3 regions of the Methylobacterium currus genome follow, and region 3 is predicted to be linked to each of the others. Evidence: predicted binding sites of a transcription regulator. Region 3 holds the regulator's gene; each other region holds the start of a gene.
The links. The regulator LexA, encoded in region 3, represses DNA repair genes until DNA is damaged. The targets are predictions, from matches to a motif close to TGTTCNNNNTGTGTTCNG.

Region 1 (4,715 bases), 890 kb from region 3:
TCCTGGAGGCGCCCCATGCCGACCAGGCGCTCAAGGTGCTGGAGAGCCGGCCCGACGTCGAGGTCCTGATGACCGACGTCGACATGCCGCTCGGCTCGATGAACGGCTTCGCCCTCGCACGCCTCGTCTCCCGGCGCTGGCCGCGCATCCCGGTGCTGGTGGTCTCCGGCATGGGCAGCCCCGGCCCGCACGACATGCCGCCGGGCGCGCGCTTCATCCCCAAGCCCTACGCACCGTCGGCCCTGGTGCGCACGCTCCACGACACCGTGCGCCGCGCCGCCTGAGCCGACCCTTCCACGGACGAACCCGATGACCGATCCGACCAAGCTGCATTTCGCCACCCGGGCGGTCCATGCCGGCACCGCGCCCGACCCGGCCACCGGCGCCCGGGCGCAGCCGATCTACTTCACCAACGGCTTCGTGTTCGAATCGAACGAGCAGGCCGCCGACATCTTCGCCATGCGGGCGACGGGCTTCTCCTATTCCCGCGGCTCGAACCCGACCGTGGCGGCCCTGGAGCGCCGGGTCGCGGCGCTCGAGGGCGCCAAGGCCGCGGTGGCGGTGGCCTCCGGCCAGTCGGCGATGCTGCTCGTGCTGATGACCCTGATGCAGTCGGGCGACGCCTACGTCGCCTCCTCGCGGCTGTTCGGCGGCTCGCTCGGGCTGATGCGCCGGCTCGAGGGCCGCTACGACCTCGTGCCGCAATTCACCCGCGGCCTGACTCCCGAGGACTTCGAATCCGCGATCACCGACAAGACCCGGGCGATCGTCTGCGAGTCGATCGTCAACCCGTGCGGCACGGTCATCGACCTCGAAGGCGTCGCCGCGGTGGCGCGCAAGCACGGCCTGCCGCTCGTCGTCGACAACACCCTCGCCTCCCCGGCCCTGATCCGGCCGATCGAGCACGGCGCCGACATCGTGGTCCACTCGACCTCGAAGTTCCTGTCGGGCTCCGGCACGGTGATCGGCGGCATCGTCTGCGATGCCGGCCGCTTCGACTGGAAGGGCTCGGGCCGCTACAACCTGATCAACGAGCCCTGGCCCGATTACGAGGGCCTGATCGTCTCCGAGCGCTTCCCCGAGACGTCCTTCGCCACCGCCTGCCGGCTGTTCGGCCTGCGCGACCTCGGCCCCGGCCTGTCGCCGATGAACGCCTTCCTGACGCTCACCGGCACCGAGACCCTGCCGCTGCGCATGGAGCGCCACTGCGCCAACGCCAAGGCCGTCGCGGCCTTCCTCAAGGACCACCCGAAGGTGGCCTGGGTGAGCTACCCGTCGCTGCCGGGCCAGCCGGGCGAGGCGCTGGCGAACCGCTACTCGCCGATGGGCGTGGGCTCGATCTTCACCGTCGGCCTCAAGGGCGGCGAGGCGGCGGCGCAAAAGTTCATCACCGGGCTCAACCTGATCTCGCACCTCGTCAATATCGGCGAGATCAAGTCCCTGGCGATCCACCCCGCGACCACCACCCACCGCCAGCTCCCCGCCGCCGACAAGGAGGCCGCCCGGGTCGGCCCGGACACCGTGCGGCTGTCGATCGGCCTGGAATCGATCGAGGACCTGATCGCCGACGTGGCGCAATCGCTCGACGCGCTCGACTGAGCATCGGCGCCGTCCGGGCTCCCCGGACGGCGCTTGCCTCTTTCTCCGAACAAATGTAGAACATGCTCCGGCCTCCGGCATGTGTGTAGTGGGCAAAAGGGCGCCCCTCCCCTTGCCGGTCCAGGCCTGTTCGGCCCAACTCGCGGACCCGAAGCGGTGGTCCGCGGCGTCGGCCGGGCATGCGCCCGAGTGAGATGGAACGAGAGGAGAGCGGGATGGCGGGCAGCGTGAACAAGGTGATCCTGGTGGGCAATCTCGGGCGCGATCCCGAGACCCGCCGGCTGGCCTCCGGCGATCCGGTGGTGAACCTGCGCCTGGCCACGTCCGAGTCCTGGAAGGACAAGGCGACCGGCGAGCGCAAGGAGAAGACCGAGTGGCACTCGGTCGTGATCTACAACGAGAACCTGGCCCGGGTCGCCGAGCAGTACCTGCGCAAGGGCTCGAAGGTCTACGTCGAGGGGCAGCTCCAGACCCGCAAGTGGCAGGACCAGTCCGGCGTCGAGAAGTACACGACCGAGATCGTGCTGCAGCGCTTCCGCGGCGAGCTGACGATCCTCGACGGCCGCGGCGGCGGGGCCGAGGGCGGCATGTCCGAGATGGGCGCCGACGACATGGGCGGCGGCCAGATCAGCCGCGGCGGCGATTTCGGCGGCGGTGGCGGTGGCGCCGGTCGCAGCAGCGGTGGACGCTCGTCGTCCGGCGGCGAGCGGCGCCCGGCCCCGTCGGGTGGCGGCAACCAGAAGCGCTACGACGACCTGGACGACGATATCCCGTTCTAGGGTTCCGACATCCCGTCGGTTGCGTCGATCGCGGCCCGGATCGCGCGATCCGGGCCGCTCTGCGTTCACGCCGCGCCCGTCACAGGTCGACCGACATCGACAGCAGGTAGGTGCGCGGCGCGCCCTGGAAGAAGGTGCCGAACGAGGCTACCCCAGTCCAGTAATTCGCCCCGGTGACGTTTAGCACGTTCGCCCGGAACGTCGTCTTGCGGCCCTCGATCACGGTCGCGTAGCGCAGGCCGAGATCGAGGCGCGCCCAGTCCGGCAGGGCCTGGGTGTTCGCGGTGTCGACGAACTGGCGGCCGGTATAGATGACGGCGCCGGTCAGGGTCAGGCCCGGCACCCCGGGCAGATCCCACTCGGCGCCGAGATTGAGCTGCACCCGCGGCACCCCGATCGGTACGTGGCCGACATTGGCGGCGGTCGCGGTCCGGGTGAGCACGCCGTCGAGCAGCGTCAGGCCGCCGAGGAGCCGGGCCTGCGGGGTGATCTCGCCGTAGACGCTGAATTCGAGCCCGCTGACCTGCTGCTCGCCGGTCTGCGCGAAGCGGCGCTGGAGGCTGAGCTCCCCGATCGGCCGCGTGATCTGGAAGGCGCTGAACGTCGCGCCGATCGTGCCCGCATCCACCTTGATGCCGGCCTCGACCTGATGCGCCACGGTGGGCGCCAGGATCTCGCCGGCATTGGTCGCCGTGGCCGGGGCGACGTCGCCCCGGCTCAGGCCCTCGATGGAATTGACGAAGAACGACACGCTCTCCCACGGCCGCACCACGAGACCGACCAGGGGACTCGTGGCGCTCTTGTCGTAGGCGGAGGCCAGGGTGCCGACATTCGGGACGTAGTTATGCGCCTCGATGCCCTGCCGGCGCAGGCCGAGGGTGAGCAGGACGCGGTCGTCGAGGACCGACAGCGTGTCGGCCACCGACAGGCCCGTCAGCGTGCTGTCGGAGAGGCGTGGCCGCGAGGTGATCGCCGGCGGGGCGAGGGTCGGGACCAGGATGGGATCGTAGAGGTTCGACCGATAGGTCCCGGTGCCGGCGGGAAGCCGGCGGGCGGTGTCCTCGGCGTAGCGGGAGGCCTGCATGACGAGGGCGTGGCGGACGAAGCCGGTGTCGAACCGGGCGCGCAGGCCGCCATCGATGGTGAGGCGGTCGACGCCGAGGCTGTAGAATTGAGGGGTGGTGGTGGTGTCGCCGCGCGCGTTGACGATGGTCGGGGCCGAGGCGAAGTAACGCTCGACCCCGGTCTGCGCGCCGCCGAGATCGCCGAACAGGGTGACCCGGTCGGTGAGGTCGTATTCCAGCCGCAGCAGGCCGCCGCGATCGTCGATATCCGAGTATTCCCAGGGCTGGGTGAGGTTGCGGCGGCCGTTCGGCGCCCTCGGGACCGGCACGCCGGCCCGGAGAAGGAACGGGCGCAAGGGAGCGGTGAAGCGGTCGGTCTGGGCCAGCAGGTAGAGCCACGCCCGGAACCGCTCGCCCTGGTAGTCGAGGGCGAGCGCCCCGACGCCGGTGGTCTCGGATTGCCGGTCGATCGGCGTGTCGCCGCCGCGCAGGCTGCCGACGAGGCGCGCGCCCCATTCCCGGTTCTGGCCGTAGCGCCGGGCGACGTCGATCTGGCCGCCGCCTTGCGCCACCGAGCCGTAATCGAGGGACAAGCGTGTGAGGTCCTCGCCGGCGCGCTTGGGCACGATGTTGATGACGCCGCCGATGCCGCCATTGGGGGCGACGCCGGAGAGCGCGGCGGAGGGTCCCTTCAGGACCTCGATGCGCTCGGCATAGTCGGTGAAGACGCGGAAGCTCGGGGCGACGCCGTACACCCCCTCGAAGGCGAACTCGCCGCTGGTGTTCTCGTTGATCGGAAAGCCGCGGATCGCGAACGAGTCGAACGGGGCGCCCGTCGTCTGCGTGCCGCGCACGGACGGATCGAGGGCGAGCGCCTCGGAGGCCGTCCGGGCCTGCCGGTCGCGGATCAACGTCTCGGTGTAGCTGCTGACGCTGAACGGAGACTTCGTCGTCTCGGTATTGCCGAGGAGGCCGAGCCGTCCGCCCCTAGCGACCTGCCCGCCGGCATAGGCCGGCACGATCCCGGGGGGGGCCGCCGGTCCGGAGACCGCGATCTCGTCGAGCCGGATGTCGGTCGCCTCCTCGGCCCGCGCCGCTCCGGCGTGATCCGCGAGCCAGATGAATGTCGCAGCGATCGCCCCGCATGATCTGCCGATGCGACGATGTCGTGCCTGTTTCATGCCGACGAGCCCAGCTCACAGGGCGTCGTCGGACCATGTTTCATGGTCCGATCGTCGTTCGCCCTAGGGAATGGATGGTCGTATCGCATCGG
Region 2 (4,715 bases), 260 kb from region 3:
CGTCCAGTTGGCGATGTTGATCGGCGTCACCAGGGCGAGCGGCCGCCGGATCCGGGGCGGGACGGCCATGCGGGGCTTCAGGGACGCGAGCGCCCCCGGCCGCCGTGCGGCACTCTCGGGAATCAGCCAGATCGCCAGCGCCAGCCCGGCGAAGGTGCAGAGAAGGAGGCCGTAGACGAGGTGCAGCGGCAGCGGCGCATATTGAATCAGCGCGCTGGTGCCCAGCGCCCCGACGCCCATGCCGGCGAGCGGTGCCACCGCATTGACGATCGGCCCGCGGGCGCGGCCGACATCGACGAGGGCGGCGCCCAGGGAGGCGGCGGCGATGCCGGTGGCGAATCCCTGGACGATCCGGGCGACGACGAGCCAGCCGGGCCCGTTTCCGACCAGGAGGAACAGGCCCATCGCCGCGGCCTCGAGCCACAACGCCCCGGCGATCACCGGCCGGCGCCCGAGATGGTCGGAGAGCGAGCCGGCGACGAGCAGCGCCTTGAGCAGGGCCACCGCATAGACCGCGAAGACCAGGGTGACGAAGACCGGCGAGAGGGCCAGCGTCTCCTGGTAGATCCGGTAGAGCGGCGTCGGTGCCGCCGCGGCGGCGAAGAACGCCCCGAGCGTCACGGCGTGGACGACGAGCGGGTCGACCCGCCGGGATCCTTGACCTGTGCGCATCGTCATGCCCCTAAAGCAAATCCGTTGCGTTAAGGATCTAGCGCCACGGCGTGCTAAAAGCAAATTCTTTGCGTTTGGAAGGCGAGGCAGCGATGGCGGAGAGGGAGGGAGGGCCGCGTCCGGGCGGGCGCAGCGCGCGGGTCCAGGCTTCGGTGCATCGCGCCACACGGGATCTCCTCGCCCGGCTCGACCGCGCCGAGGTGACGATCCCGCTGATCGCCGCCGAGGCCGGCGTCACGCCCTCGACGATCTACCGGCGCTGGGGCGAGCTGAACGAGCTTCTGGCCGACGTCGCGGTCGAGCGGCTTCGGCCGGACATGGTGCCGGTCGAGACGGGCAGCGGAATCGGCGACCTCCTGGCCTGGGCCGAGCAATATGCCGAGGAGATGGCCTCCAGCCTCGGCCGCGAGATGATCCGCGACGTGCTGGCGGCCGAGGGCGAGGCTGGCCCGCGGCGCTGCTGCGGCTATGTCAGGCAGCAGATCGCCGCCATCGCGGAGCGCGCCGCATCCCGCAACGAGGCGTTTCCGGACATCGACACGATTCTCGACCGGGTCGTCGCGCCGATCGTCTACCGCATCCTGTTCGACGAGGCGCTGGGGGCGGAGCGGGTGGGAGGGCTGGTGGAGGCGGCGTTCGTGGCCGCCTGACGGATCCGGCGCAAGGTCCGCTCCCACCGTGAGCCGCAGGGCAGTCAGATGAAAGAACAGGCTCGGGTTCTCTCCTCTCCCCGCCCGCGGGGGAGGAGGAAACCCGCGTTTGGCGCCGCCGGATCAGATCAGGCCGAACTCGCCTCAACCCCCGGCCACCCGCCGCGGCCACATCCGCCCCACCACCTCGTCGCGGCGGATCCAGGCGTGCCAGGCGACCGCCAGCAGGTGCAGGCCGAGCAGGATCCCGAAGCCCCAGGCGATCCAGTAATGGGCGCCGTAGCCCGCCTGCGACAGCGCCTTGTCGACCGGGACGAGGCGCGGGAAGGAAAAAACCCCGAACCAGGGCAGGCCGTAGCCGCCCGCCGCCGAGTAGACGTAGCCGCTGACGGGCAGGAGCACCATCAGGGCGTAGAGCGTCAGATGCGCCAGGGTCGCGGCGAGATGGGCGCTCCGGGAGGGGGCTGAGCGGTAGGCCGGCTCGCCGGCGACGAGCCGGTAGACGAAGCGCAGGGGCAGGAGCAGCAGCACCGTCAGGCCGAGCGACTTGTGGATGTCGAGCAGCTCGCGCCGCGGCGAGGTGCCGGGCACCTGCCAGGCGGCGTAGATGCCGAGGCCGAGCGCGATGACGATCAGGGCCGCCATCAGCCAGTGGAAGCCGCGCTGGAGGCGGTCATAATGAAAACCCTGGCCGGACCGGGACATCGGGCAAGCGTCCTTCGCTGAGGAGAGGCCCGAGCTGTCGCCGCGGATTGGGACGCGAGCGCGGCAGGTTCGTTTCGGAACCGTCGCGGGGCGCGGTTGCAACCGTGTCCCCCTCGGGACATATCAGGAACACGGGAGGCTGCCGGCGCGCGGCCACCCCTCTCGGAGATCCGCCGCCGATGGCGAAGAACCACCAGACCTTCGCCTGCCAGTCCTGCGGCGCGGTCTACAACCGCTGGCGCGGGCGCTGCGAGGCCTGCAACGGCTGGAACACGATCGTCGAGGAGACCGGCGCGGCGAGCCCCGTCTCCGGCCCGGTCGCGACGCGGCCGAGCCGGGCCCGGGGCCGGATCTTTCCACTCGAAGGGCTAACGGGCGAGGTCAAGGAGGCGCCGCGCACCTCGTCCGGCATCGCCGAGCTCGACCGGGTGACCGGCGGCGGCTTCGTGCGCGGCTCGGTGATCCTGCTCGGGGGCGATCCCGGGATCGGCAAGTCGACGCTGCTGATGCAGGCCTCCGCCGCCCTGGCGAAGCGGGGCGAGCGCGTCGCCTACATCTCGGGCGAGGAGGCGGTGGGCCAGGTGCGCCTGCGGGCCGAGCGGCTCGGCCTGTCGGGCGCCCCCGTGGAGCTTGCCGCCGAGACCAATGTCGAGGACATCATCGCCACCCTGAGCCAGGGCCGTCCGCCGGCGCTCGCGATCATCGATTCGATCCAGACGATGTGGACCGAGACGGTGGAATCGGCCCCCGGCACGGTGACGCAGGTCCGCGGCTCGGCCCAGAGCCTGATCCGCTTCGCCAAGACCTCCGGCACCGCCGTCATCCTGGTCGGTCACGTCACCAAGGACGGGCAGATCGCCGGCCCCCGCGTGGTCGAGCACATGGTCGACGCGGTGGCCTCGTTCGAGGGCGACCAGGGCCACCATTTCCGCATCCTGCGCGCGGTGAAGAACCGTTTCGGCCCGACCGACGAGATCGGGGTGTTCGAGATGACCGACGGGGGCCTCTCGGAGGTGCCGAACCCCTCGGCCCTGTTCCTCGCCGGGCGCGACCTCGCGGCGCCGGGCACCGCGGTCTTCGCCGGGATGGAGGGCACGCGGCCCCTCCTCGTCGAGATCCAGGCCCTGGTGGCGCCCTCGGCGCTGGGCATGCCGCGCCGCGCCGTGGTCGGCTGGGATCCCAACCGCCTGTCGATGGTGCTGGCGGTGCTGGAGGCCCATGGCGGCATCCGGCTCGGGGGGCACGACGTCTACCTCAACGTGGCCGGGGGCCTGCGCATCAGCGAGCCCGCCGCCGACCTCGCGGTGGCGGCGGCCCTGGTCTCCTCGCTCTCGGGCGCGGCGCTCCCGTCGGACGCGGTGTATTTCGGCGAGGTCGGCCTGTCGGGGGCGATCCGCCCGGTGGCGCAGGCGCCGGCGCGGCTGAAGGAGGCGCAGAAGCTCGGCTTCGCCAAGGCGCTGATGCCCCAAGGTCGAGAAGGAAGCGGCCGCGACGGGTCCGAGAAGGGGTTTCCGGCCGAATCCCTGCGCCACATCGCCGATCTGGTGGCGGGTGTCGCCGCCAACGGCAAGCCGGCCCGCGGCGGGCGGCGCCAACCGCAGCGGATGCCGGCCTACGACGACGAGGACATGTGAGCCGCCGGCTTGTCAGCGCACGGGCGACGGCGAGGGTGACGGATCACATCCGGCAGCGTATACAACCCCGGCGGTCAGGGCAGCCGCGATCCCGAGGCAACGCAACAGCCCCCGAACCGTTCCTGCCGATGCCGTTCTCCGTTCTCGATCTCGTCGTGCTGGGTGTCGTCGTCATCTCCGCGTTGCTCGCGGCGGTGCGGGGCTTCACCCGCGAGGTGCTGGCGATCGTGGCCTGGGTCGCGGCGGCCGGCCTCGCCTGGTACCTGCACCCGCTGCTGCTGCCGACCGTGAAGCAGCACGTCTCCAGCGACACCGTCTCGCTGGTGGTCTCGATCGCCGCGATCTTCCTCGTGACCCTCCTGGTGGTCTCGGTGATCACCGTGAAGATCTCGGATCTGATCCTCGATTCGCGCATCGGCGCGGTCGACCGCAGCCTCGGCCTCGCCTTCGGGGCGGCCCGCGGCTTCCTGATCTGCGTGATCGGCTGGGTGTTCCTCGCCTGGCTGGTCCAGGGCAAGGTGCCGGACTGGGCCCAGCAGGCCCGCAGCCGCGAGATCCTGGAGAATAGCGGCCAGAAGCTCGTGGCGATGCTGCCGGACAACCCGGAAGGCCTGCTCAAGCAGTTCCGCAAGCCCAAGCCCGAGACCGATCCCGGCACCGATGCCCCGGCGGAGGCCGACGCCCCGCCCCAGCGCCGGACCGACGCCAGCCCGCGCCGCTGACTCGGCCGCACGACGCTCACATCGACCGGCACAAGGGCGCCCGACCGGCGCCCTTTGCATGTGTGATACGCCGCGCAACGCACGTTTGACGCCTTGGTTCCGCCAACGGCAGCGACTACATAGCCGGCGCGAGGCAAGAATTCGGACGCATCTCGATCGGGCGCGAGGCACGACGCAGGTGGCCCGGGCCCTGCTTCGCTCAAGCGAATCAGGCCCGCGCGCGGATGACCGGTGCGCGGGGTCGGCGAGGCGAGGCCGTGCGGTGACCGGCCACCAGGGGCTTCTCATCATGTCAGCACGCAGCGAAACCTTCCGGGGTGCCCCCGGGGCGA
Region 3 (4,715 bases):
GGCCACGGGCGCCTGCAACGGCATCGAGAACTATTCGCGATACCTCACCGGCCGGAAACCCGGCGAGCCGCCGCCGACCCTGTTCGAGTACCTGCCCGACAACGCCCTCGTCTTCACCGACGAGAGCCACGTCACGGTCTCGCAGATCGGCGGCATGTACCGGGGCGACTTCCGCCGCAAGGCGACGCTCGCCGAATACGGCTTCCGGCTGCCCTCCTGCCTCGACAACCGCCCGCTGCGGTTCGAGGAATGGGACGCGATGCGCCCGCAATCGATCCACGTCTCGGCGACGCCGGCGAAGTGGGAGCTGGAGCAGACCGGCGGCGTCTTCGCCGAGCAGGTCATCCGGCCGACCGGCCTCGTCGACCCGGTGATCGAGGTGCGCCCGGCCCGCTCCCAGGTCGACGACCTCTTGGGGGAGGTGAAGGAGGTGGCGGCCGCCGGCTACCGCACGCTGGTGACGACGCTGACCAAGCGCATGGCCGAGGACCTGACCGAGTACCTGCACGAGAACGGCGTGCGGGTGCGCTACATGCACTCGGACATCGACACCCTGGAGCGCATCGAGATCATCCGCGACCTGCGGCTCGGCGCCTTCGACGTGCTGATCGGCATCAACCTCCTGCGCGAGGGCCTCGACATCCCGGAATGCGCGCTGGTCGCCATCCTCGACGCCGACAAGGAGGGTTTTCTCCGCTCCGAGACCTCGCTGATCCAGACCATCGGCCGCGCCGCCCGCAACGCCGAGGCCCGCTGCATCCTGTACGCCGACCAGGTCACCGGCTCGATGGAGCGGGCGATGGCGGAGACCGAGCGCCGGCGCAAGAAGCAGCTCGCCTACAACGCGGAGCACGGCATCACGCCCCAGAGCGTGAAGCGCAACATCGCCGACATCCTGGAGAGCGTCTTCGAGCGCGACCACGTCCAGGTCGATACGGGGCTGGCCAAGTCCGCCGTGACGGTGGGCCACAACCTCAAGGCGGTGATGGCCGACCTCGAGAAGCGGATGCGGACGGCCGCCGCCGACCTCGACTTCGAGGAGGCGGCGCGCCTGCGCGACGAGCTCAAGCGGCTCCAGGCCACCGAACTCGCCATCGCCGACGACCCGATGGCCGGACAGGCCGAGGTCGAGCGCGAGGCCGGCCGCTTCGGCGCCAAGCGCAAGCGCAGGGGGCCTGACTCCTTGGGGCCTGAATCCCTGAGCTACGGCCCCGGCGGCAAGGGTACCTCCGACGAGGGCACCCGCATCCGCGAGCCCGACCTCGACGACATGGGCCCGGGCACCGACCGCGAGGTGCCCTTCACCTACGCCGAACGCCCGACCGGCCGCTCGACGCAGGGCTTCCCGGGCCAGCGGCCGAAATACAAGGGGCGCAAGGGGCGGGGCTGAGGGGCGAGGGGAGCGCTCGTCGTGGAAGCCGCCCGGCCATGCCGAACCGGCTTCGATGGAGCCATTCCGGCTCCTCGTATGCCCACGCCCGTCGGCGAGAGGAGAGCGTCGGACGAAGTCGATCCTGGGTGCCGGCATCGTGGCGGTGATCCTGCTTCCCGCGCCCGTGCTGGCGCAGGCGGCGCAGACGACCGCCGCCGGCCTGCGGTTGCCCCAGGTCATTGCCGGCAAGTCCCCGGCGCCCGATGCCGGCAGGGACGTCGCCGCCGCTCCTCCGGCGCATGTCGACTCGCTGGCGGACGACGTCAACCGGCCGCTCTCCGCGACCGCGGAGCCGCCGCCCGACCCGCTCGTCACGCACCGGCCGGAGCCGGCCCGCCGATAGCGCCCGCGGAACGTCTCTCCGGCAGTGAGCCGGCCGGTTTTCCCCCGAGGACACGCCCGGTTTGCCTGTCCGACATCGCCCGAACTGGCCGGGTTCTCTCCCCTCTGCTGCGTTCGCGCGCCGCAGTGTCAGACCCGCTTGCGGAACACTTGCGGAACGCTTACCATGTTCGCGATTTGTTTCCGGAGCGCGCCAGCGCGGGGATGAGAGTGTCACATGCTCACGCGTAAGCAGTTGGACCTGCTCCGCTTCATTCAGCAGAGAATGCGCGAGACGGGTGTCCCCCCGTCCTTCGACGAGATGAAGGACGCCCTCGATCTCAAGTCGAAATCGGGCATCCACCGCCTGATCACGGCCCTGGAGGAGCGGGGCTTCCTGCGCCGCCTGCCGAACCGGGCCCGGGCGATCGAGGTGATCCGCCTGCCCGACACGGGGACCGGGCCGGTCGCGGCCGCATCCGGGGGAACCGGATCCGGCGCCGAGGTGGTGCGGTTCAACCCCAGCGTGGTCGAGGGCGGGCGCGCCCACGAGCCGAAGCGGCCCGCCGGCATCCCGGCGATGACGACGGCGTCGGACGAGAACGGCCAGTCGGTCAGCGTGCCGGTCATGGGCCGGATCGCCGCCGGCACGCCGATCTCGGCGATCCAGAGCCAGAGCCGCTCGGTGGCGATGTCGCCGGACTTCCTGGCCAGCGGCGAGCATTACGCCCTGGAGGTGCGCGGCGACTCGATGATCGAGGCCGGCATCCTCGACGGCGACCTGGTGGTGATCCGCCGCCAGGAGACCGCCAATACCGGCGACATCGTGGTGGCGCTGATCGACGACGAGGAGGCGACCCTCAAGCGCCTGCGCCGCCGCGGCTCCTCGATCGCGCTGGAAGCCGCCAACCCGGCCTACGAGACAAGGGTGCTCGGGCCGGACCGGGTGCGGATCCAGGGCCGGCTGGTGAGCCTGGTCCGGAAGTATTGAGGCGATCAGACAGGAAGGCGGGCCTGATGTCGGCCCGCTTCATGCTGCGCTCGGATGCCTCGCGAGCCGTCGGCGCCCTCAGGCTGGCCGGCTGAAGACGCGCGACGCCGTCGGAAAGCCGGCGGTTCCCTGCTCGTCGAGGCCGAGATTGGCGGCGAGAAGGTGGCGCGGCGCCTGGGCGAGCCAGAGCGCCAGCGACGTCTCGCTGTAGACGCCGCTGTCATGCACGCCGACGATCTCGGCCGTCTCTGTTCCGGTATTCTCGACGGAATGCCCGCAGGCCCGCGGGATGCAGGCGCAGTCGCCGGGGCCCAGCTCGGCCACGGCCAGGCGCTTGTCGGGCCCGAACAAGGTCACGCGCGTGCGCCCCCGCAGGACGTAGTGCCACTCGTTCGCGCCCGGGTGCCAGTGCGGGGTGTGGATCGCGCCGGGCGCGAGCCGGACGAGGAGGCCTGTCATCCCCGACGAGACCGGGAAGGCGGTCGCGGGCGCCACCCGCATCGTGCTGCCGGCGGCATCCACGATCGCCTCGCTCCCCGCCAGCCCGTAGCGATGCGACCGCGACGGCGCGAGGGGCCGCCCGGCGCGCGCGGCCGGGCCGTCGAGGGGCAGGACGGGCCCCTGCATGATGTAGGTCTCGCCCGGGGGAAGCGCCGCCAGCGTCGCCTCCGGCACGCCGAGAGCGTGGCCGAGGATCGCCGGATCGAAGCGGCTCATCCAGTCGGAGAGCCCGAAGGTGCCGTGCTCGCCGTAGAGGCCGTCGTCGAAGGCGAGGATCGCGTGGCACGGATCGGTCCCGAGGGTCTGGATCGCGTGGGCGTGGCCGCCGGGAAAGTACCAGGTGTCCCCGGGCGCGAAATTGACCACCTCCATCTCGCCTGCGGCGTCGATCACCGTCGCCTGGCAATGGCCGGCGACGATGTAGCCCCACTCGGCGGAGGTGTGCCAATGCATCTCGCGCACGCCGCCCGGATTGAGGAACAGATGCGCGCCCGCGATCCCGGTCGCGATGGGAAGCTGGCGCGTCGTGACGTCCCGGGCCCAGCCGCCCGAGGTCGCCTTGATCGGGCCGGCATCGAGCGAGATCGTGAAGGCGGGCGCCTCACCCGCCTTGCGGGGGATCGTGCGCAGGAAGGTGCCGGCGGGGGCGACGTCGGCGCCGGCCGCGTGACCGTCATCGGGGGCGGCGAAGGCTCCGCCGACGGCGAAGCTGCCGCCTGCGGCCAGGGTTCCGAGGAAGACGCGGCGGCTGGTCTGGTCCATGGGGCCCTTTCGACGAAAGGGCGCGAGATCGCGACGAGTCCTGATCGGTTGAGGCGCCCGCGCGCATGATCAGAGTTCCGGATCGACTTGGCGTCCTTCGTTTGGTGGACGCCTGGCCGGCGATGCGACTTCCGGATGGAAATTTCCGGAAGTCGATCGGCGCGCCAAAATCCGACAGGACTTGCGCTTCCTCAATGCGCGCTGCCCGTCGCGACGAACTTGAACAGGAACACGCCCGCGATCACCCACACCACCGGCTTCACGTCGCGAAAGCGGCCGGTGAGCAGCTTGATCACCGCGTAGGTGATGAAGCCGAAGGCGACGCCGTTCGCGATCGAGTAGGTGAAGGGCATCAGCAGCGCGGTGACGCAGGCCGGCAGCACCTCGGTCAGGTCGTCCCAGTCGAGATCGACCAGTTCGTGCAGCATCAGGCAGGCGACGTAGAACAGGGCCGGCGCCGTGGCGTAGGCCGGAACCGAGCCGGCCAGCGGCGCGAAGAACAGGCAGGCGAGGAACAGCACGGCCACGGTCGCGGCGGTGAGCCCGGTGCGGCCGCCCTCCTCGACGCCGGACGCGCTCTCGAGATACGCCGTCGTGCTCGACGTGCCGAGCAGCGAGCCGACGAAGATCGACGACGAATCCGCCATCAGGGCCTTGTCGAGGCGCTCCATCTTGCCCTCGGTGAGCAAGCCCGCCCGGTTGGCGACG

Region 1: ssb (single-stranded DNA-binding protein) is a predicted target of LexA. The motif match lies at 1,645-1,662, and genes of this name have one in related genera.
Region 2: radA (DNA repair protein RadA) is a predicted target of LexA. The motif match lies at 2,142-2,159, and genes of this name have one in related genera.

Annotation. Positions count from the first base shown of each region.
Region 1 covers NZ_CP028843.1:5,785,817-5,790,531, reverse strand. The annotation lists gene DA075_RS26620 (response regulator) at 1-284, shown strand, start outside; gene DA075_RS26615 (O-acetylhomoserine aminocarboxypropyltransferase/cysteine synthase family protein) at 310-1,599, shown strand; gene ssb (single-stranded DNA-binding protein) at 1,815-2,378, shown strand; gene DA075_RS26605 (TonB-dependent receptor) at 2,458-4,623, opposite strand.
Region 2 covers NZ_CP028843.1:6,417,482-6,422,196, forward strand. The annotation lists gene DA075_RS29445 (MFS transporter) at 1-678, opposite strand, end outside; gene DA075_RS29450 (TetR/AcrR family transcriptional regulator) at 765-1,322, shown strand; gene DA075_RS29455 (cytochrome b) at 1,467-2,027, opposite strand; gene radA (DNA repair protein RadA) at 2,207-3,661, shown strand; gene DA075_RS29465 (CvpA family protein) at 3,790-4,383, shown strand; gene purF (amidophosphoribosyltransferase) at 4,673-4,715, shown strand, end outside.
Region 3 covers NZ_CP028843.1:122,732-127,446, reverse strand. The annotation lists gene uvrB (excinuclease ABC subunit UvrB) at 1-1,390, shown strand, start outside; gene DA075_RS00580 (hypothetical protein) at 1,536-1,775, shown strand; gene lexA (transcriptional repressor LexA) at 1,992-2,744, shown strand; gene DA075_RS00570 (cupin domain-containing protein) at 2,823-4,007, opposite strand; gene DA075_RS00565 (NCS2 family permease) at 4,199-4,715, opposite strand, start outside.